Regions from separate parts of the Priestia filamentosa genome, predicted to be linked through region 1. Evidence: riboswitches for the same ligand, from Rfam matches in the RefSeq annotation. Region 1 holds a riboswitch; each other region holds the start of a gene.
The links. Region 1 has a riboswitch for S-adenosylmethionine ahead of B9N79_RS13735 (hypothetical protein). Riboswitches for the same ligand answer to the same signal wherever they lie in the genome.

Region 1 (5,322 bases):
GAACCTATAAGTCTTTATCTTTAAAAGAAGAAAAATGATGAAGCAGACTTTATAAAAGTTCACTTATAAATATGTTTACCAAGTGAACATAAAAAAGAAGAACATCATTTAAAATCTGTTCTTCTTTTGGTTTATTTTCATCTTTTGATTCTTTTTAGAGCTTCTAAATCTTCCTCTACAGAAAATATTTTCTGCTCTACAATCGTTTTGCTGTCTTCAATTCCCTTGTTATAAAAATAAGCTCCGACATTTTCTTTTATAAAGTAAAAAACTGTTTCAGCGGCAAGTTCTCCGATCTCTTCTCCTCGTTCTTCTAGGAAAAAGCGTTGAATTTCATTAATCACTTCTGCCTTTTGTTCTTTTGATAATAAAATTTCCATACCGTGTAACCTCTCTTTTCTAGCTTTCTACTATGTTCTCTTCAATGTACCAGGAATCTCGTTTATTTAAAACATTCTTTTATAGTCATTTGTAGCAAATCCATAAGAGGGCCAAATGAATAATTAACATCAAGTCGTTCTGTCCACTGATGCGCGTCTCTCCCTCTAGGACCTAAGTTAAAGACAGGTACTTTAAACTGTTCTAGGTCAGAAAATGGGATATCATAGCCTTTCTTCCACAATGGCATGTTGTGAACGAGCGGCAAGAAAGTTTCTAATGCATGATCAAGTCCAACATAGCTAAGGTCTGAAATGCCTCCAAAGTAAAGCTGCTTATGAAACACTATCCCATACTTTTCTACACCTGTTTTTGTTAGTATTTGAACAAGTTTTTTTACAAGCGGATGATCATCTGTACATACAGCAGGATAGTATGGTGGTGCGAAAAAAAGAATAATCATTGGTGAAAGCTCTTTGCATAAAAGAGCAAGCTCATTCAAAATAGCCGTTGTTTGTTCTCTATGATCGAGAGAGGACGTCTCATGTTGTACCTTCTTAATTAAACTATCAACATGCTCCTTCCCGTAAGTATCCACTCCATATTTATAAAGTTTCTCATACGTAAAAACGTGAACATTTACAGACCTTGGAGTAGAAGATTGCATCATTCCATAGTGAAAAGCGCGATTATTATAGTGCTTCTCTACTTCACGAGCTGCTTGCTGAGCACTTTCTAATAGAGAAGAAACAAACTTATCCATTGGCTTCTTCATCACTAAGAAATTATAAAGAGATAGCGCTCTGTTTGGTGTTTGTGTTGAATACTCTTTCTTTAAATCTCCCTGAGACAAAATAGTTGGAGGAGGACTTACTTCCCCTTCAATCACCTCACAATAGTCTGTATTAAGCTCTAATGCTCTTGTAAGCTCACTAACAAGTAAATTAGCGTTAAGACCTGCAAAAGGCTCTCCAACATGACTTTCTTTTCCATAGCAAAAGAAACCTGGCAATACCTTTCCAATCGATCCAACATATAAATAATCTCTCGTATCACCAGGATAACGACTGAACATCGGTTCTCCATTCAAGACAAGAGAATATTGAAAACTGTGTTGTTTTGCAAGATCAAGCAAAACAGGTACTGCGCTTCTCATTCCTATCGAACTTACTTCTTCATCTGGAACAGATAAAAACAACAGATTTCCTTCAAATTCCCCATTTGACGCTCGTTCAATGAGAGACATTTGGGTCACCATTCCGCTTTTCATATCCATAATTCCACGTCCAAAAAGCCATTCTCCTCGATCTAAGTCTTGGCGGACTTCAAATGGTACAAGCTCACGCTGTCCATAAAATCGTTTTGTTAGTTCAATGGGGTTAAAGGCGGCATCTTTCCAAATCCCATATCCCTCAACTCCAACAACATCATGATGATTAACAAGAATAACCGTTTTATTTGTTTTTTGACCTTTTACAAATGCAGTTACAATAAATCTTCCGTCTTCCGTATCATGTAATTGAGCATAAGAAGGGTGTTTTCTGAAATATGGAAGCTGTAGAAACTTACGATGAATAAACTTGGCCATCTCTCCTTCTGCAGAGCTTCCAGTAATACTCGGAACGGACACAAGTTCACAAAGAAGGTCGATGAGCTGTTGTTTTGTTTGAAAGTAAGTTTGCCCTTTCATGTTCTCCCCCCTGTTCGACTTTTTAGAAAGCAATGTTTATGCTGCTATAATTAAGCCCATTCTCCGCTATCTTCCTTTTTACGTCAACCACTTTTTAAAGAAAGAAAACCAAATAAAAAGAGCAGCTCTTTCACTTGTAGGCTGCTCTTTTTTCTTATTTTGCTTCTAAATAGTCCAAGATGTGATCAATTAGTTCTTCACTACTTTGATCACTTCCATATTCAATGGAATAATCCATGAACGTCGCCCCTTCCTCAATTTACCTTTTATATAAGATAACACAGTTTTTGACTATTTAGGATGTATATTTTTTAAAAAATTTTGACAAATTCATTTTGTGCTACTCATAGTGTTCTTACAAACATCCTATAGAGGTAGTTTGCTCACTTTATTATACGTTATGAATACTAGATTTGTTCTCTCTTTCTAATAAGAGGCAAGCACTCTTTCTTTATGCTCAAATCCTACTCTCTGAAGCTTTTCTAAGAGAAGGTTAGACACTTTCTCATCATCACTTCTCTGTAGTTCCTTGTAATCAATAGCTACTGAATATGTACAGTCACAATCTTTAGCGATAATTTGAATAAATGTCTCAAGGGAATGAATATAAACTTCTGACACCACATTTTCTAAATTTTTTTCAACATAAGCCTTCCACTCGACATGTTTCATTTTATCTCTCTCCTTTTAATATACTTTTCGACAAAGGCAAAAGAAAAATGCCAATCGCTAAAAGCGATTGGCATCTTTTCTCTGCACATTTATCACTCAAAGCGTTTGCTTTGCTGGTAGTAGCACCTTGCATACGCAGGTTGCTGTGGAATCATTGAGCCAGTTCTCTTATCCACTCTTGATAAGTTGTATATTTTTCTATTGTTAATAAAGTTGACTGTCTTAATAAACAATATATGTTTGTGAATAATGGAATTATACCAACTATTCTTTATTTTGTAAATGAGCATTTTAAGGAAAAATGAAAGAACAGTTTGAGCATATGTGTCAATTTCCTGATATTATTAATAAGAAGTTATCGGTGTAACCTTGACCTTCACCTTAGTTTACATATACAATGAAAATTTGTAGAAAGGAGTTTCAATATGTATCATTTTAAAACAAAAAAGCATAGTTTCAATTACACGATTCACCAAGTTCAAAATACAACAAACGTTCAAATTTCAGTTTGCAAAGATGAAGGGGTTCTGCTTACTGTACCGAAAAGTTTCACAAAAAGCAACCTTCAATTTGTATTAGCTCGTAAAGCTGACTGGATTGCTGAGCAGCTAGGAGACGTTCAAACTTCTGAGGAAAATCATACTCAAGATGAAGAAAAGATAACAGAAGCAGAAAACGTTGTTAAATCTGATGAAAAGAAATCGTTTCAATCTGGAGAGCGTTTCTTTTACCTTGGACGTCAGTACCGTTTAAACATCGAAACAACTGAAGATACTCCATCTTTCGCTTTTAAATATTCAAAGTTCACAGCACAAATTCCAACAAGCTGGGATGAAGCAAAAACGAATGAAGAAATCTTTACTATGTTAAAAGAGTGGTACATAACAAAAGGCCATGATAAAACAAAAGATATTTTAAAAAGCCTTACCCCTCTTTTAACAAACGATGTAGCTTCTATCACATGGGAAGAATCGCCTAACCTGGTTTCTTACAACAACGGAGATGTAAAAGCAGATTGGCATTTGCTTATGGCTCCAATGGCAACAATTGAAGCTGTTATCGCCAAAGAAGTGGAACAAAATCCTTCTTCCCTTTTTGAAGACTATAATGAACGCTTAGAGTGGCTAAAAGAACATACGCTCTCTCTATAAATTAAAGAAGTAGTAAAACTGAAATGGTTTCATACTTATAGTTGAGGGTATAAACATAAAAATACTGATACTGATCCATTTAAAAAGGAGAGTTTTTTATGAAAGGACAACGCTATTTTATTTTAGCTCTTGTTTTTGCTCTTATCGTTGCTATTTTAGCTATTGTAAATGATGAACCCGTTCAGTTTAACTACGTATTTGGTACACAAGACTGGCCACTAATTCTCGTTATTCTTGGCTCTGCCGTATTTGGTGGCGTTGTAGCTGTATCATTAAGTTTGGTTAAAATCATTCGTCTTCAGAGTCAAATCCGTCAACTTCAAAAAAATGGAGCATCAGTACCTCCTTCTGTTGAAGCTGACAAAGACAATACAACAGCCGCAAAAAAGAAAGAAAAAGAATTATCTTCTTCTGAAAATAAAAATGTTGGTATAAAGAGCAGGCTAAATAAATAAAGATGTAGAAGGTTAGTACAGGGAAATGTACTAGCCTTCTTTTTGTTGCATAGCATCCAACTATCTTTATTAAAAGGAGCGAATTGTAGCTTGACAAAAAGTACAAAAAGCGAACTTTGGTCTTATGTAAAAACCATCATATTAGCTATTATTTTATCCTTTTTTATTCAACATTTCTTCTTCCAACCTTATACAGTAAAAGGGGATTCAATGCTACCTAACTTACAAGATGGAAACAAAATTGTGGTCAATAAAGTAAACTATAAGTATGGAAAGCCCCAGCGATCAGATCTCGTCGTTTTAAAATCTCCCGAGCACAAGGAAGAATATCTTGTAAAGCGGATCGTTGGCCTGCCGGGTGAAAATATCTCGTTCAAAAACGATGTTCTTTATGTAAATGGACAAAAAACAGCCGAACCTTATTTAAACAAAGCAAAGCAAGAAAAATTACCATATGAACAAGTAACGAATGATTTCACCCTAAAAGAAATAGTAGGCCTAGCTAAGATTCCTAAAGACTATGTACTTGTATTAGGCGATAATCGTCCTATAAGCAATGATGGCCGCCATTTTGGGCTTATTAAAATCGACAATATTGTTGGAGAAGTGAACATGAGATATTGGCCACTGAATGAGATCACTTTTATGCATTAACGCTCACCTCCTTGTTTTTTTACATAACTGTAATATTATTTTGATACCGAATTTACGTTTTTCCTTTATACTAAAAGTAGCAAAAGCAATTAGAGCAAGGAGGAATTTTAATGCTACTTTTCCGCTCCCTTATTGCGTTTTTAGTAATCTGTTTTCTGACTGCTTAGCTTCCTGAAAACGGCTCTATTCCAATGAAAAACACCTTATTTACGAAATTAAAAATAAGCTCTATATAAAGAAAGCCATTCAATATGAATGGTTTTTTTCTTCTATATATTGTTTCCATTTTCCCCATACCAAATATGAAAAAATCGATATAATA
Region 2 (5,322 bases), on a different contig from region 1:
ACAAAAAGTTCATCTTTTTTCTTTAAATGATTTACAACTTTCTCATATAAACGAGAAAACGTATCAGGAGCAATTGGTTGGTTTACCTGCCCCCAATTGATTTTTTTTTCGACAGAAGCATCACGAACAACAAATTTGTCAAGAGGAGAACGCCCTGTGTACTTTCCTGTTGCAACACTGACGGCTCCTGTTTCTGTTAATACACCTTCTTTACGATCTAAAATACGTTCAACAAGAGAAGGTGTTGCAAGGTTATGTTGAACAGACGGAAGCGTTAATAGTTCAGTTAATTTTGTTGACATATCGACAGTACTCATAAGCAATATCATCCTTTTTTCATAACGTTTTTATTTTAACTTAAAAAGAGTATAACACATTTATTTAAATAGTCTATACTAATTTATGAAAAAAGTGCATTTCTTTACTGATATTGTATTAGATAAATAATTTTATAATAAGGGTTGAGTGTTATATTGTTTCTGTAATTTAAAAGTGTTATACAATTTAAATTTGAGTTTTATTTTTTTTCGTTAGATGACACAAATTCAAAGAAACTAGGGATATTGTGTAAAAAGGGAGTTTGCATTTTCTCAAGCATTTTGAGTTTTAATTCTTGTTCTAAATCTTCTTGATAAACGGGATGGGCTTCTTTTACAAGGCTTGCAATCTTAGGTTGAAGCAGATTGAGAACAGCCATTTTATATTGTTCTTTAGTTTGTTCATTCAAAATTATCCTTCCTTTCTACCTTGCAGAAGTGCACGAAGTTGGGATACTTCGCGTTCTAAATTTTCCATGCGCTTCTCAAAACGAGATAACAAGTAGAATGTCATAGCTATCGGAAATCCTGCATGCTGGATAAGAGAGACAATGCTTATACTTTCCATCATATTCTAGACCTCCTCAGTTTTCTCAGGGCATTTTTTTTCGTTTTTGAGATGGCTTGGGGAGAGACAGCTAGCTTTTGAGCAATTTCAACGTTTGTTAAACAAACATAAAAATGTAGATAGAGAACGATTTTTTCGCGTTTTGTAAGCATTTTGACACAGTGATAAGTGTATTCGTTTGTAATACATTCCTCTATATGTTCCTCATGCTGATGATAATAATTAAAAAAATTGTTATCCTCAATCATATTTATTCTAGGCTCTCTGTTATTTTCAAACACTGGTTTATCCAATACAAAAGAGTGAGTATATTCATATTTTTGAATCTTCTTTTTAAAAACGATAGCTTCTGAAGAAAGAAATCGAGAAAAGTATGCGACAAGTCGAACTTCCTCATAAAAACATTTAAAAGCTTGATCAAGCTCTTTTTTTGTTTGCTTGCTTGGATTCTGCTGGTAGTTCTCAAACTTTCTTTGGTGAGAAGGTGAAGAGAAAAAATGCTTTAATAAGGAGTTATTAGGCAAAGAATGAAAAGGTTTCATAAAAAATCCTCCTAACCGGAACGTATGTTCTTTTTTAGGGTAAAAAAAATATGCTGGTAGAAAATCTGCCTATAGTAAAGTAAAGAGGAAAGTTCTAGTGAAAAAACAACCATCTTTTTTAAAAGTTTACCTTATTATAGCTATCTGAAACAGAGTCTTTCTTCCTTACTCTCTATGATAGATAGGAGGAGAGGAAAGATATCCTAGACTAGAGAAAAAAGAGTTTTCTCTCTTAAATGAAACGGATAACACATTAAGGAAAAGGAAGTTCCTAAAACGTATTGACACTTTTCCCTTTTGTACGTTAAGATAAGTCATTGAACGGATACTCTCTTATCCCGAGATGGTGGAGGGACATGGCCCTATGAAACCCAGCAACCGTCATCAATTAAAGATGAAAAGGTGCTAACCTGACGCAAGGGAAACCTTGATCGATAAGAGCGAAAGGCAAACTTTGACGTTAAACCTTTCCTCAAGCTAGGAAAGGTTTTTTTATATGTGTGTAAGAGGGAACTTTATTTACAATAATAAGGGAATGAGTACCGTATCATAGATTTGCTACCTTTAGAAGGAGGAACAAAGATGTCAGTTAAACGTCGTTTATTTACTTCTGAGTCTGTGACAGAAGGCCACCCAGATAAAATTTGTGACCAAATTTCGGACTCAATCCTTGATGCTATTTTAGAAAATGACCCTAATGCTCGTGTTGCTTGTGAAACATCTGTAACAACTGGTTTAGTATTAGTAGCAGGGGAAATTACAACTTCTACTTATGTGGATATCCCGAAAATTGTTCGTGAAACAATTAAAGGAATTGGTTACACTCGTGCAAAATATGGTTTTGATGCTGAAACTTGTGCTGTATTAACATCTATTGATGAGCAATCTGCTGATATCGCTCAAGGTGTTGACCAAGCTCTTGAAGCTCGTGAAGGATCAATGTCTGAAGAAGAAATTGAAGCAATTGGAGCAGGAGACCAAGGTCTTATGTTCGGATTTGCTTGTAATGAAACAAAAGAGCTTATGCCTCTTCCAATTTCATTATCACACCGTTTAGCTCGTCGCTTAGCAGAAGTACGTAAAGAAGAAATTCTTCCTTACCTTCGTCCAGATGCTAAAACACAAGTAACAGTTGAATATGATGAAAATGATAAACCTGTTCGTATTGATACAATTGTTATTTCAACGCAGCATCATCCAGAAATTACGCTTGAGCAAATTCAACGTAATGTAAAAGAATATGTTATTAACCCAGTTGTACCAGCAGAGCTTATTGATGAAGAAACAAAATACTTCATCAACCCAACAGGTCGTTTTGTAATTGGTGGCCCTCAAGGTGATGCAGGTTTAACTGGACGTAAAATCATCGTTGATACGTACGGTGGATATGCTCGCCACGGTGGTGGAGCTTTCTCTGGTAAAGATCCAACAAAAGTGGACCGCTCAGCAGCATATGCTGCTCGTTACGTAGCAAAGAACATTGTTGCTGCAGGTTTAGCTGACAAATGTGAAGTACAGCTTGCATACGCAATTGGTGTTGCACAACCTGTATCAATTTCAATTGATACGTTCAAAACAGGCAAAGTATCTGAAGAAGTACTTGTTGACGTTGTTCGCAACAACTTTGATCTTCGCCCAGCTGGAATTATCAACATGTTGAACCTACGTCGTCCAATTTATAAGCAAACTGCTGCTTATGGACACTTTGGTCGTACTGATGTTGAACTACCATGGGAATTAACGGATAAAGCTGAAGCTCTTCGTACTCAAGCCCTTGAAAAATAATCAAAAAAAGCTTGTCACTAATTTAGTGACAAGCTTTTTTTATATCTCTCTTCTTAGAGCAGAAAGGACATTTGTTTTTGTTGCTTTACGAGCGGGTCTTAATCCTGAAAGAACCGCAACGCCAGCGCTAATAACTACGGCAATAATAATGAGTGAAAGCGGAATATAAGAATAAGTAACATGGAATGAATCGTCCGTTCCTTCACTTAATACAGAAGTAAGAATCATTGGTAGAATAGCATTTGCCCCAAAGCTTACAATATAGGACACAATAATCCCAATAATAGACCCTAAAACTCCAATAAAGGCACTTTCCATTAAAAAGATTTTTTGAATAACTTTTGGTTGTGCCCCAATCGCTTTCATAATCCCAATTTCTTGAGTTCGTTCTGTGACAGCCATTGTCATTGTATTAAAAATACCGATAGCTGAAATAATTACAGCGATAGTTCCAACAAATACTAGTCCAATTTTGAAAGCTGTAAAAAACTTATTAATATTATCAAGCTGCTGTGTCACAGAGTTTGCTTGATAACCTTTATCTAACAGCACTTTTGTTAATCGCTCTACATGCTCAAATTTATCTGCAAAAACAGCTAAGTCTGTTGAAAAGCTGTCCTCTTCAACTCCAAGAATGTTTGAGAAATCACTTAGAAATGCATTACTAATAAAGATATTTGAATCAATAACCCAATCGTTTGAGTTTTCTTTTGTAATGCCTACAATTTTAAAAGTATAGGATTTCTCCTTCTTTACTTTCCCAGTCTCTTCGTCTGTATTAGACACCTTTAGAGTAATGCTTTTATTTAAAATATTACCTTGAAAGCCTTTAGGCGGTTTTATATCATGGTTTGCATTTTGTTCAGATTTTTTAAGTTCTTGTTCAAACTTTTCCTGTTCTTTCTTAGACCAAAGCTGACTTGCAAAATTATAGCCAACAACAATTTCATGTGACGAAGTTGGCATCCTTCCTTTTGAAAGATTCATTCCTGCGTTTGTTTCTTGTTTCATATCTGTAAAAATGAGAGAAGAATTCTCGTTAGATCGTTCCCCGAGCATTGTTTGAATAGGTTCGTTAACTGTTTTATGTTCAACAATAGCTTTGACATTTTCGTTGTCTTTTAAGTCTTTTTTTAAGTCACCACTTAAATCTTTAGTATCCTTGTCGCTACCGTAAATAGGAATCTTTGTGACAATCTGCTGTGAGAGTATTTCGTCTGTAACTGTCTTTTGCATTCCAAAACCAATTGAAGCAAGCACAACAAGAAATGCACACGACATAGCTGTTGCCAGAACGGTCATAAAGACGCGGAGACGGTTTTTCTTCATATTCCGTTTAATAAAACTAACTTGATCTTTAAAATTCATTTTTTACACCTTCTTTGCGTAGTACACCATCGTGTAAGTGAAGCTTATGATGTGCGATAGAGGATACTTCTTCATCATGAGTAATCATGACAAATGTAATTCCATATTGTTTATTTAACGTTTGAATGAAAGAAAGAATAACTCTCTCAGTCTCCGAATCTAAGCTTCCTGTTGGTTCATCTGCAAGAATAATAGAAGGGTTCAAAACAAGCGCTCTTGCGATACTAACACGCTGCTGCTGTCCGCCTGAAAGCTCATTAGGATAATGATTACGGTGGTTCTCTAATCCAACTGTTTGTAGAATTTCTAGAACCTTTTGTTTTCGGTGGGACTTGCGCATACCTTTTAAGGTAAGCGGCAGTTCAATATTTTCATATGTAGTAAGGCTAGGGATAAGTTGAAAGTTTTGAAAGATGAACCCAAAATGCTCAAGACGAAACTGAGCCCATTCCTTTTCATTGAAGTTTGTGACCGTTTGATTATTGATTTCGATGGTTCCTTCTGTTGGAGCAATGTAACCAGAAATTAAGTTAAGAAGCGTTGATTTACCGGAGCCACTTTTTCCAACAATACAGGTAATTTCACCTTTAGGAATGTCCATAGAAACATCTTTTAAGACAGGAACGGTCTCTTCTGTGCCTTTTTTGCCAATTTTAAAAGAATGGGAAATGTTTTTTATGCTAATCATGCTTTTTCCTCTCTTTCATTTTATAAAATTAAATTGTTATATCTGTATTAACAT
Region 3 (5,322 bases), on a different contig from region 1:
TGCTAGACGGGACATTTCTCTTGTATACGGAGGAGCAAGTGTTGGGGTAATGGGAGCTGTTGCAGATTCTGTATTAAAATTTGGTGGTCATGTTATTGGAGTCATGCCTACTTTTCTTGAAGAACGAGAAATTGCTCATAAAAACCTATCGGAGCTTATTGTGGTAGAATCGATGCATGAAAGAAAAGCGAAGATGGCTGAACTTGCAGATGGATTTATTGCATTACCAGGCGGACCAGGGACATTAGAAGAGTTCTTTGAAATTTTCACATGGGCTCAATTAGGATTACATCAAAAGCCGTGTGGGCTCTTAAACATTAACGAGTATTACACCCCTCTTGTTTCCTTATTTAATCACATGACAGAAGAACAATTCTTACAAGAAAAATATCGGACTATGGTTCTTGTAGATACAGAACCACAAGGCTTGCTTGATCAATTTCATACATATCAACCCCCATCTGTTAAGACATACATTACAGAAGCTCAGAGTTAACTAGAAAACGGGATTAGACCATAACTAATCCTGTTCTAGATTCTTTACAATTAAACTTCACATCATCTACATTATAAGAATAAAAAAACCTTATAATTCCTTTATAAACATTTATCCCTAATGTAAAATTATCTTTATGATTTAAATATTGGATATAGAAAGGGAATTTTATGAAATCTTTTTTAAAAGTAACATGCGCGGCATTTATACTTACAAGCTTAATGACAGCCTGTAGTGAAGAAAAAGAAACTGCTCAAGTTGAACCTTCAAAAGAAGTTGAAAATACTCTATCTCCTGAAGAGCAGCAACAACAGTTAGAAATTGAGGAATTAGAAAAGGGAATTCTCTTCTACGGAGAAAATGTAAAAGGCGGAGATTATGGTGTTTCTGTTTTAGATGGGACATACGAAAAAACCAATGAAGGTTCAGGTACCATTAAGGCTCAAGTTGAAGTGAAGAATGTTCATGACGATGGTACAGGTGTTACCCTTTTGCCTTTAGAATTTTGGATAGAAAATGAGAAAACAAACCAAAAATTTATAGGAAAAGCTCTTCCTAACGACGCTCAGAAGTTTACAAATCTCCCTCAAGGACAATCTATAGTTTTTGATGTTTCCTTTTCAATTAAGGCTATAGAGGAATTAGAAAACTTCTATTTATACATAGATAGTAAAAATGATCCGTTTGCAAATGCTCATTGGAAACTCGATAATTTAGATTCCTCACAATCATAAATGGATGAATATGATCTGCAAATGCTAGTTAATATACAATCTAAAGGAAGTAATAAAAGCGCAAACTTGCTCAGTAACATCAAGCCTGCGCTTTTTATTTTTGTTTATATATACTTTTACAAACCATTTTTAAATTATACAAAGCTCATCTTAAGTTGTTGTTTTTTCTTACTGATTACCCATCTTTTGTAGGTGACTAGGATTAATATATCCAGGTTTTAGAGATTGTTTGAATGGATGACTTTGCACCAAAACCTTCGATTAAAAACCCCTCCTAAGTGAAAGGAAAGGTTTTGTAAAAATCACTCTTTAGTTATTTTCCCAAACATCTTGAGCGATTTTAATTACATGACTGATTTTATTCCATTGTTCTTCTTCTGTTAACTCGTTTCCTTCTTCTGTACTTGCAAATCCACATTGAGGACTTAGTGATAAGTTTTCTAGAGGTATGTATTGGCTTGCCTCTTGAATTCTTTCTTTAATTGTTTCAGGATTTTCTAGTTTAGCAAATTTAGATGTTATTAATCCTAGTACAACGGTTTGGTTATTACGAGTAAAGTTTTTTAATGGTTCAAAATCACCTGAACGGTTGTCATCATATTCAAGGAAAAGTCCGTCTACATTTAAGTTAGCGAAGATTGCATCCGAGATATTATCGTAGCCGCCACTTGTGATATAAGTAGATCTGAAATTCCCACGGCAAATATGCATTGTGATCAGCATATCCTCAGGCTTCTTAGAAATCGCATCGTTTAAGCAGCTTACTCTCGTATCAATAATATCCTGTACATCCATGCCAAGCTTTTCAACAACTGCTTTTATACGTTCTTCCGAAACAAAATCAATCCAAGAAGTATCATCTAATTGTAGATAACGGCATCCCGCATCATAAAAAGCTTGAATGGCTTTTTGATAAGCAGCTACTGTATCATTATAAAACTGCTCACGGTTCCCCCCATAATATGAATCCTCTTGAATTCTAGTGAATAACATGTTAGGACTTGGAATGGAGAATTTAGCAACTTGGCTTCCATCACCATATTGTTCGACAGCTTCTTTTAAAAACGTGAAGTGTTCTAGCATATAATGATGGTTGAAACTCACTTTACCAACTACTTTAATAGCCTTATTTTTTGTTTTTGCCCCTTTAAATTGACTGATATATTCCGTTTCAAACTCCTCTACACCTTCTAAGCCTGATAAAAAGTCTAAATGCCACCAAGAGCGTCTAAATTCACCATCAGTAATCGATTTAAGGCCTGTCTCAATTTGTTTTTGGACAAGCTTTTCAATTTCTTTATCTTCTACAGCTTTTAAGGCATCCTTATCAATCTCTCCATTTGCATAAGCTGTTCTTGCTTCTTTAAGAGGTGCTGTTCTTAAAAAACTACCTACGTGATCTGCTTTAAATGGAGCTTTTACTAATGTCTTTGTCATAATTTCATTTCCTTCTTTCTTTCAAAATTAAAAAACCTCTTCTTAAAAATAAGAAGAGGGTAATTGTCATAATGGGTGCTCTTCTTATCTTCAAGCAAATCGCTACTGGAATTGGCACAGTACTTTAATAGTCCGCTGCCGAGGTTTCCTAGGGCCAGTCCCTCCACCTCTCGAGATAAGAATATTCAATTTATTTAACTTAAAAATAGGTTACACCTGTTTTATTAGCTTGTCAAATAAAAATTTATTTCTCACTGATTTTAATGTTGACTTTCATCTTATATTTAATTTCTCTTTCTTTCCTGTGAATTTAAACCATTCTCTTCATTTGTCAAGATAAAATACAGTACCAAAACGGTTTGAGGATATGAATAACAGACTAAAAACCTTTGCTTATTATGCATTCTACCCTTAGTATCCCTATTATTACTATCCATTCATTATAAAAATAAAAGAATACTTTAAAATAATTATGCTTATTAATTTACTCGGCCATCTGACCATCAGTAATCAAAAAGCGCACACCCGTTATTAATCAACGAGTTTGCACTTTTTTTAGATATAATGTGTAAATGTCTTATTTTTTAAGGTAGATTAAGCTGATTTAATTGATACTTATCTAAATCTGGGTGAGTGAATCATCCACTCAATGTGGCATTCCTTATTAAAGGTAATGTTTCACAAAATATCTTTATTGTATTAAATTCTAAGATTTTCGAGTCATTACCTCTTATCGAATTTATAAGTTAGCTGATTAACTGTGAACACTTTGCTTCCATTTATCACAAGATATAATGTCATGCCTACTCATTTACACTATTTCGACTGTATTTTTTGATACCACTGGCTTGCAGCTTCTACCTCTTCAATTGTTAATTGATGGCCTTTATTCTCCCAATGAAGTTCTACATGTGCATTAGCTTTTTCTAATAAGGATTGAAGCTCATTCGATTCCATTGGCGAGCAAATCGGATCATTTGTCCCAGCAGCAATAAACACAAACTTACCTGATAAGTCCGGAAGATCAATCCCTTTTCTCGGTACCATAGGGTGATGAAGAATAGCACTCTTTAAAGCATTTTGGTAGTGAAATAATAAACTAGCTGCTATATTCGCTCCATTTGAGTAGCCAATGGCGACAATATTATCACGATCAAAACTATATTTTTCTGCTGCCTCATCAAGAAATTCATTTAATTCTTTTGTTCGGAAAATAAGGTCTTCTTCATCAAATACCCCTTCAGCCAATCTTCTGAAGAATCGAGGCATTCCATTTTCTAATACATTTCCTCGAACACTTAAGACAGAAGCCTCATCATCAATTCTTCCTGCGATAGGCAACAAATCTAATTCATTTCCACCAGTACCATGTAGTAATAATAATGTTGGTTTTGTGGAATCTTTCCCTTTATTGAAAATATGCTTCATTATTTATCCCCCTCCAGAACACGAACCTCTACTTGCGGTAAGGTTTCTTCTAATTCTTCTCTTTTTGACTCTAACCAAGATGGCAACATCAGTTTTTTTCCAAGTTCATGGATAGGTTCATCCACTGAAAAACCTGGTGGATCAGTTGCTATTTCGAAGAGGATTCCTCCTTCTTCATGAAAATAAAGAGCTTTGAAATAGTTTCGATCGAGAATTTCAGTTGGATAATACCCGTTTTCTAGAAGAAGTGCTCTCCACATTTGATGATCTTCCTCGTCAATAGCTCGCCATGCTATATGATGAACCGTTCCTGCTCCCATCAACCCCCGAACTGAAGGATTTAACCGGATATCAATCGTATTCCCTATAGAACCTTCAGATTTAAATCTAAGAAATTCTTTTTCTTGGCCCATGCATTCTAATCCCAAAATATTTTCTAGCACGTGGGTTGTTTTATGCGGCTGTGAAGAATACAAAACAGCACCACCAAACCCTTTAATCGCATGTTCAGCTCCAACTCCTCCAAAGTTCCAAGTATTCGCCGGTCCCCCGTCTCGTTCTGTTAATTCAAGTTGGAGTCCATCAGGATCATTAAATTGTAAATATTTTTCACCAAAGCGAATGGAAGAAGTAAATTCGACTCTGAACTTCCGTAACCTATTCTCCCAAAAGGAAAGCGAACCCTTTGGTATAACATAGTTAGTCACACCAACTTGCCCCGTCCCAATTCGACCTTTTAGCTGTTTAGCCCATGGAAAAAAAGTAATAACACTACCTGGTTGACCTGTTTCATCCCCAAAATACAGATGGTAGACTTCCGGTCGATCAAAATTGATAGTTTTTTTAACAAGTCGTAACCCAAGTACGCCTGCATAAAAGTCGATATTTCGTTGAGCATCGTTTACCATTGCTGAGATATGATGGATACCTGAGGTTTTTTGCATTTTATCCTCTCCGTTTCATCCATGGGATTTTATAAGGATTTATTTAGGTCTTTTTACTTCAAAGATTTCACCAATTTTCGCATAATCATTTCCAGCTAACCGACTTACTGCAGCCAATCCATTAGGATTGATTCTTCCATTTTTATAAATATCCTCTTCAATATGAAATTGAACGACTTTTCCTATAATCAAATCGCATCCAGGGGTATCTGAACCTCCCAATTCTAAGGAATGCTCTAATGAACATTCCATTCGAATTTTCGCTTCCTTTACACCGGGTACC
Region 4 (5,322 bases), 180 kb from region 1:
GTGCCAACAAAAGAAGTAAGCTTAGCACAACAATTAAAATCTGCTTGGTGGTTAATTGCTTATTACGTTATCATGCTTGTTATTTCTTACCTTGGTTCATTTGGTGGAGGAACAGAGACATTAAAAAATCCTGTAGACTTAATTCTTGTCGCTATAGTAGCATTAGCTATTTACTACTGGGCTAAATATAGCGGATTGCCAAAAGCAATTATTGATAATGATGAGCCTACACCTGAAGAGAAAGCGGAAGCTGAAGTTAAAGCAGAACCTGCTAAATAACGCTTGTTTTACAAACTGGATAAAGTTAAAATAAAAGCTGCCTTCTGGCAGCTTTTATTTTTCACAAAGGAGCTATTAAAATGAACTATGAAGGCTTATTAAAAGCTTATTTATCTCTTTGGAACAACCGCCAGCTTTCTTCCTATAAAGAAGCGGAAGAAAAACTTAAAGAGCTTATAAAAGAAGATTTAAGTTCAGCATGGTCACACCCTCGTATTCGTAAAGCAAAAGAAGTTCAGCTTACAACTGCCCTTACTCGAATTGAACAGTCCTCTTTAGAAAATGAGACAAAGCAAGCATTAAAAGCTTTGTATGAACAAATTTATGATGCGATAAAATAAACGTCAAGGAATTCATTCCTTGACGTTTATTTTTTATTTATACGAAAAAGCCTTTTCCGCTTTCTCAAATGCTTGTTTTAAATCTTCTTTTAAATCCTCAACATCTTCAAGGCCAACTGAAATACGAAGAAGATGCTCTGTAATGCCTCGTTCTTCTTTATCTTCTAGAGGCATACTTGCATGAGTCATTGTAGCAGGATGCGTTAAAATGCTCTCTACTGCTCCAAGGCTTACTCCAACGGAAGAGAGAACAACATGATTAAGCGTCTCTTTTGCTACTTCTTTATCTTTTAATTTAAAGGAAATGATAGCCCCGTAGCCACTTGCTTGCTCACTTGCTAAGTTGTGCTGTGGATGAGATGGAAGTCCTGGATAATACACCTCATCTACTTGCGAGTTATCACTTAACCACTGCGCAAGCTCTAAAGCTGACTTTTGTTGCTGATCTAGACGTACTTTTAGTGTCTTAATCCCTCTTAATAGAAGCCAACTATCATTAGGACTTAAAATTGCTCCAAAAGCGTTTTGTACAAATCCAATTTTCCCAGCAAACTCTTCGCTATTTGTAATGGCAACTCCAGCTACAACATCACTGTGACCTCCAAGATATTTCGTTGCGCTATGAACGACAATATCTACGCCTTTATCAAGCGGTTTTTGTAAGTATGGCGTCATAAACGTATTATCCATAATTGTAAATAAATCATGATCTTTTGCAACGCGCACAATTTCTTTAATATCTGTTACGTGTAAAAACGGATTTGATGGAGTCTCAAATAAAATCGCTTTTGTTTTTTCTGTAATATGTTGTTCTACTTCTTTAATATCTGTTGTATTAGCAAACACAGCTTTAATATTAAAATTAGTGAAAAGCTGTGTAACCGCTCTGAATGTTCCCCCATATACATCGTGTGAAACGATAATTTCGTCTCCACTTTTTAACAAGCATAAAACGGAAGAAATAGCAGCCATACCTGATGAAAAAGCAAATCCATACGTTCCGTTTTCTAAAGATGCAACAGTATGTTCTAGAGCTTCTCGTGTAGGGTTACCTGATCGAGAATAATCGTAGCGGTTATTTTTTTGCTGATTAAACGTAGTTACTTGATAAATAGGCACATTGACAGAACCAAATGGCTCTTCAACATGAGTTTTAGCGTGTATAAGCTTTGTGCTGAACTTCTGATCTTTTGTACTCATCAAATCTCTCCTTAAAGTCTTGAATTAAATCTTCTCCATGCTCAATACCAACTGATAAACGAAGCAAGCAATTCGTTACTCCAATTTCATTTCGAACATCCTCTGGGATATCGGCATGTGTTTGGCGTGCAGGGAACGTAATTAATGTTTCAACGCCTCCTAGGCTCTCAGCAAACGTAACTACTTGAAGATGTTCTAATAAGAACGGCACTAGTGCTTCTTCTTTTACAGAGAAGGAAAGCATTCCTCCAAAGCCTTTTGCTTGCTTCTTCATTACGTTATAGCCTGGATGACTCTCTAACCCTGGATAAAATACTTTATCAATTAAATCTTGTTCTTCAAGCCACTGAGCAATTTTCAAAGCATTTTCCTCGTGACGATCCATTCTTAGTGCCAATGTTTTTAAGCCACGAAGAAGGAGAAAACATTCCTGCGGTCCAAGAATAGCACCAATAGCATTTTGAAAAAAGCGAATTTTTTCACCAAGCTCACAACATCGACTAACAACAAGTCCACCAATAACATCATTGTGCCCGCCGATATACTTACTTGCACTATGCACAACAAGATCTGCACCAAGTACAAGTGGCTGCTGTAGATATGGAGACATAAATGTGTTATCAACAATTGTTAGAAGATCATGTTCTTTTGCGATAGCAATTGCTTCATGCAAATCTGTAACGTGCATAAGTGGATTTGTTGGTGTTTCAATAAATAGAGCTCTTGTATTTTCTTTTACATTTCTTTTTATCTCTTCTGTATTTTCAGTGTTAACATATGTAACCTCTACGTCACTTTTCTTCACAATATCTTCAAGAATACGATATGTTCCACCATATAAGTCTTTCGAGATAATAAGATGATCGCCTTTTTCAAGGAGAAGGAAAATGGCTGAGATAGCAGCCATACCTGATGAAAAAGCAACTCCTATTTCTCCTTTTTCAAGAACCGCAATTGCTTCTTCAAGCGATGTTCTAGTAGGATTGGCTGTTCTAGAATAATCGTAACCTGTACTTTCTCCTAAACGAGGGTGTTCAAATGTAGATGCCTGATAAATTGGCGTTGTAAGTGAACCTGTTGCAGCATCTCTTTTCATTCCTGACCTTACTAACTCTGTTTCAATACGCATAATATTCTCCCTTTCTTCCTCAATATAAAAAAGCCACTCTTTACAAATGAAAGAGCGGCTAATCCGAAATCTCTCATCTGTAAGAACAATTTGTTCTACAGGAATTGGCACCGTTCAAGTATATTACTTGATGGTTGCCGGGCTTCATCGGGCCAGTCCCTCCGCCACTCTTGATAAGAGTAAATTTATAATTCATTGATTTTGTTAAGTAATTAATCTTACTTTAGTAAAAATATGAGTGTTTGTCAACGAAGTTTTCTAAAAAGGTTAAATATACACACTATTCAAAAGGGTTTTCTACTATATGTTATTTTAAGGATATATTAAAAAAACAGCAGAAACGAATGTCTCTGCTGTTTCTTTTACTCATATAAAAAAGCAGTGATGGAGTATACAGTACAGTCCCATCTTCTTAAGCTTTCACTCACTAGTTCATTGTATTCTGCTACGCTTTTTGTTGCCTCATATAAAGGAAAGTCCATTGCCTTATTCCTCCTCTATCCTATTTTTATCATTATAGACAAACGTAGGAACATCTAATCTTGTGAGTTTGTTCCTTTCTATCTCTTTTTACGCTTTTGAAGCTCTTTTTTTACAATTGGAACACCTTTTTTAATAGCTCTTTGGACTTTAGGATTCTTCAGTAATCTGATAATTTTACTCAATCTTCCCATAATTATTTCAGCTCCTTATTATTTCGATACTGACTAAGACGTTTGCAGTATTTATATAAATAAGCAATTGCTTCTAAAAACCATTTTGGAAACTTTTTTGGGAAATAAGATTTTTGATAAAAATAGCGATATGCTCTTGCTAAATCGCGCCACTGATAGCATGTTTTCTTCTGAGTATAGCGTACAACATCAATGATACGAACTTCTTTATCCTTCGTTAGAATAAGATTGTGTAAATGAATATCTGAAGGGTTTAATCCTTTCGAGCGTGCAAAGGCAAGTCCTTTTTCTACCTCTTCAATTGCTTTTGTAGGAATTCTCACACCTGTTGTTAAACACTGATAAAACGTTTTGCCTTTAATATATTCCATTACAATATAGTTTGGCCCAACTTCATATATTTCAGGAAAAGTGAGAGAATGTGATAATTTTTCATACACTTCTCCCTCTTTTTGCGCTAAGTGATCAAAAGAAGGAAAAAATAGTTTAATCACTTTATTTTCATTTTTCACTTTAAAAGCCCACGCACTTCTCCCTGTTCCTATTACTTTTAATTCTCTTGGTAGGTGAATAAGAGAGTATGAAGAGCCTTTTTTTTGGAACTTAACTTCCTCTACGAGTTCTGAAGCTTCCCTCACATTTTTTCCCCCTTCACTCTTTTTTCAAACATACTACAAATTTCACACTTTCCATAATAATATGCTTTTAAAAAAAAGAGCTCTTACCTTTGGTAAAAGCTCTTTTGAGATGACTTTTTTAAGCTGAGAATTTGCGTAGCTTTGTATCTAAAATAAAATTACCAAATGGAATAACAGATGCTAACAAAGCACTTACAATCCATTTATATGACCAACGTACTTTCATCGTGACATAACCAACCATTAAAATATATAAAACAAACAATCCCCCATGAATAGAACCAACAACTGTTACAACTTCAGGGATGTTTGCCATATACTTAAGCGGCATTGCAATTCCTAAAAGAGCTAAGAGAGAAAGCCCTTCAATAAGTCCTACAAACCTCATTCCACCGAGTGGAGAGTTCATCATATTATCGTCTCCTTCGTATTGTTTTTATTTATGTATGTCCAAATTCATTTTTTATGTGCTTACGTTTTTAGTATACCAAAGTTACAAATCTTTTATCACCTTGTTCCTGTGACAGTTTCATGACATTAAGAAGCCGGGAGTTCCCGGCTTTTTCCTATACTTTAAAAATCGACGTAACACCTTTAAAAACCGTTGATAGCTGGTTAACAGCGTTCATCATTTGACCTGCTGTATTCATCATTTTATCCATATTATACGTACCATCGCTGTTCTTAAATTGTGCTAAAATTTGCGGTGGCTGGCTTTTTGTTTGCATCCACTGCTTAGGATAGTAGTGAGGCTGACCTTGTTCATACATATTTTGCTGTGGCATGTATCCACCCGTTGTTATATGTTGATTGTACATGTTAGGAGTATAAGGAACATCTACAAATTGAGTGTTGTTTACATATGGATGACTTTGATACAAATAGGGATTTCCGTAATTTTGAATAGGTGCATATCTGTATTGATGAACTCTTCTCATCCGTTCTTCCCCCTCTCTTTTCATTCTTATACTATGTAAACAGCCTAGGCAGACGTGAATACGTAATTTATCATTTTTTGTCACTTTTTGTCGGAATTCTAAATTTTTCGAACAAAAGGAACT

Region 2: it holds a riboswitch for S-adenosylmethionine, as region 1 does, so the genes downstream of both, metK (methionine adenosyltransferase) here and B9N79_RS13735 (hypothetical protein) in region 1, are expected to answer to the same signal.
Region 3: it holds a riboswitch for S-adenosylmethionine, as region 1 does, so the genes downstream of both, B9N79_RS20555 (5-methyltetrahydropteroyltriglutamate--homocysteine S-methyltransferase) here and B9N79_RS13735 (hypothetical protein) in region 1, are expected to answer to the same signal.
Region 4: it holds a riboswitch for S-adenosylmethionine, as region 1 does, so the genes downstream of both, B9N79_RS14650 (trans-sulfuration enzyme family protein) here and B9N79_RS13735 (hypothetical protein) in region 1, are expected to answer to the same signal.

The regions. Positions count from the first base shown of each region.
Region 1 is NZ_FXAJ01000003.1:37,236-42,557, reverse strand. Features, by position in the region: gene B9N79_RS13745 (DUF2164 domain-containing protein) at 138-380, opposite strand; gene B9N79_RS13740 (M20/M25/M40 family metallo-hydrolase) at 443-2,068, opposite strand; gene B9N79_RS13735 (hypothetical protein) at 2,495-2,740, opposite strand; SAM riboswitch class I at 2,827-2,928, opposite strand; gene B9N79_RS13730 (YgjP-like metallopeptidase domain-containing protein) at 3,166-3,891, shown strand; gene B9N79_RS13725 (LapA family protein) at 3,990-4,346, shown strand; gene lepB (signal peptidase I) at 4,437-5,000, shown strand.
Region 2 is NZ_FXAJ01000001.1:29,384-34,705, forward strand. Features, by position in the region: gene pckA (phosphoenolpyruvate carboxykinase (ATP)) at 1-317, opposite strand, end outside; gene B9N79_RS00225 (hypothetical protein) at 518-727, opposite strand; gene B9N79_RS00230 (YvrJ family protein) at 730-888, opposite strand; gene B9N79_RS00235 (sigma-70 family RNA polymerase sigma factor) at 885-1,427, opposite strand; SAM riboswitch class I at 1,758-1,868, shown strand; gene metK (methionine adenosyltransferase) at 2,010-3,212, shown strand; gene B9N79_RS00245 (ABC transporter permease) at 3,252-4,580, opposite strand; gene B9N79_RS00250 (ABC transporter ATP-binding protein) at 4,570-5,268, opposite strand.
Region 3 is NZ_FXAJ01000007.1:38,933-44,254, forward strand. Features, by position in the region: gene B9N79_RS20545 (LOG family protein) at 1-496, shown strand, start outside; gene B9N79_RS20550 (hypothetical protein) at 667-1,230, shown strand; gene B9N79_RS20555 (5-methyltetrahydropteroyltriglutamate--homocysteine S-methyltransferase) at 1,540-2,667, opposite strand; SAM riboswitch class I at 2,749-2,849, opposite strand; gene B9N79_RS20560 (alpha/beta hydrolase) at 3,484-4,095, opposite strand; gene B9N79_RS20565 (ring-cleaving dioxygenase) at 4,095-5,039, opposite strand; gene B9N79_RS20570 (flavin reductase family protein) at 5,079-5,322, opposite strand, start outside.
Region 4 is NZ_FXAJ01000003.1:220,232-225,553, reverse strand. Features, by position in the region: gene B9N79_RS14665 (APC family permease) at 1-279, shown strand, start outside; gene B9N79_RS14660 (hypothetical protein) at 360-620, shown strand; gene B9N79_RS14655 (trans-sulfuration enzyme family protein) at 654-1,820, opposite strand; gene B9N79_RS14650 (trans-sulfuration enzyme family protein) at 1,774-2,949, opposite strand; SAM riboswitch class I at 3,020-3,129, opposite strand; gene B9N79_RS14645 (RIO1 family regulatory kinase/ATPase domain-containing protein) at 3,626-4,261, opposite strand; gene B9N79_RS14640 (DUF3817 domain-containing protein) at 4,380-4,673, opposite strand; gene B9N79_RS26600 (YppG family protein) at 4,828-5,199, opposite strand.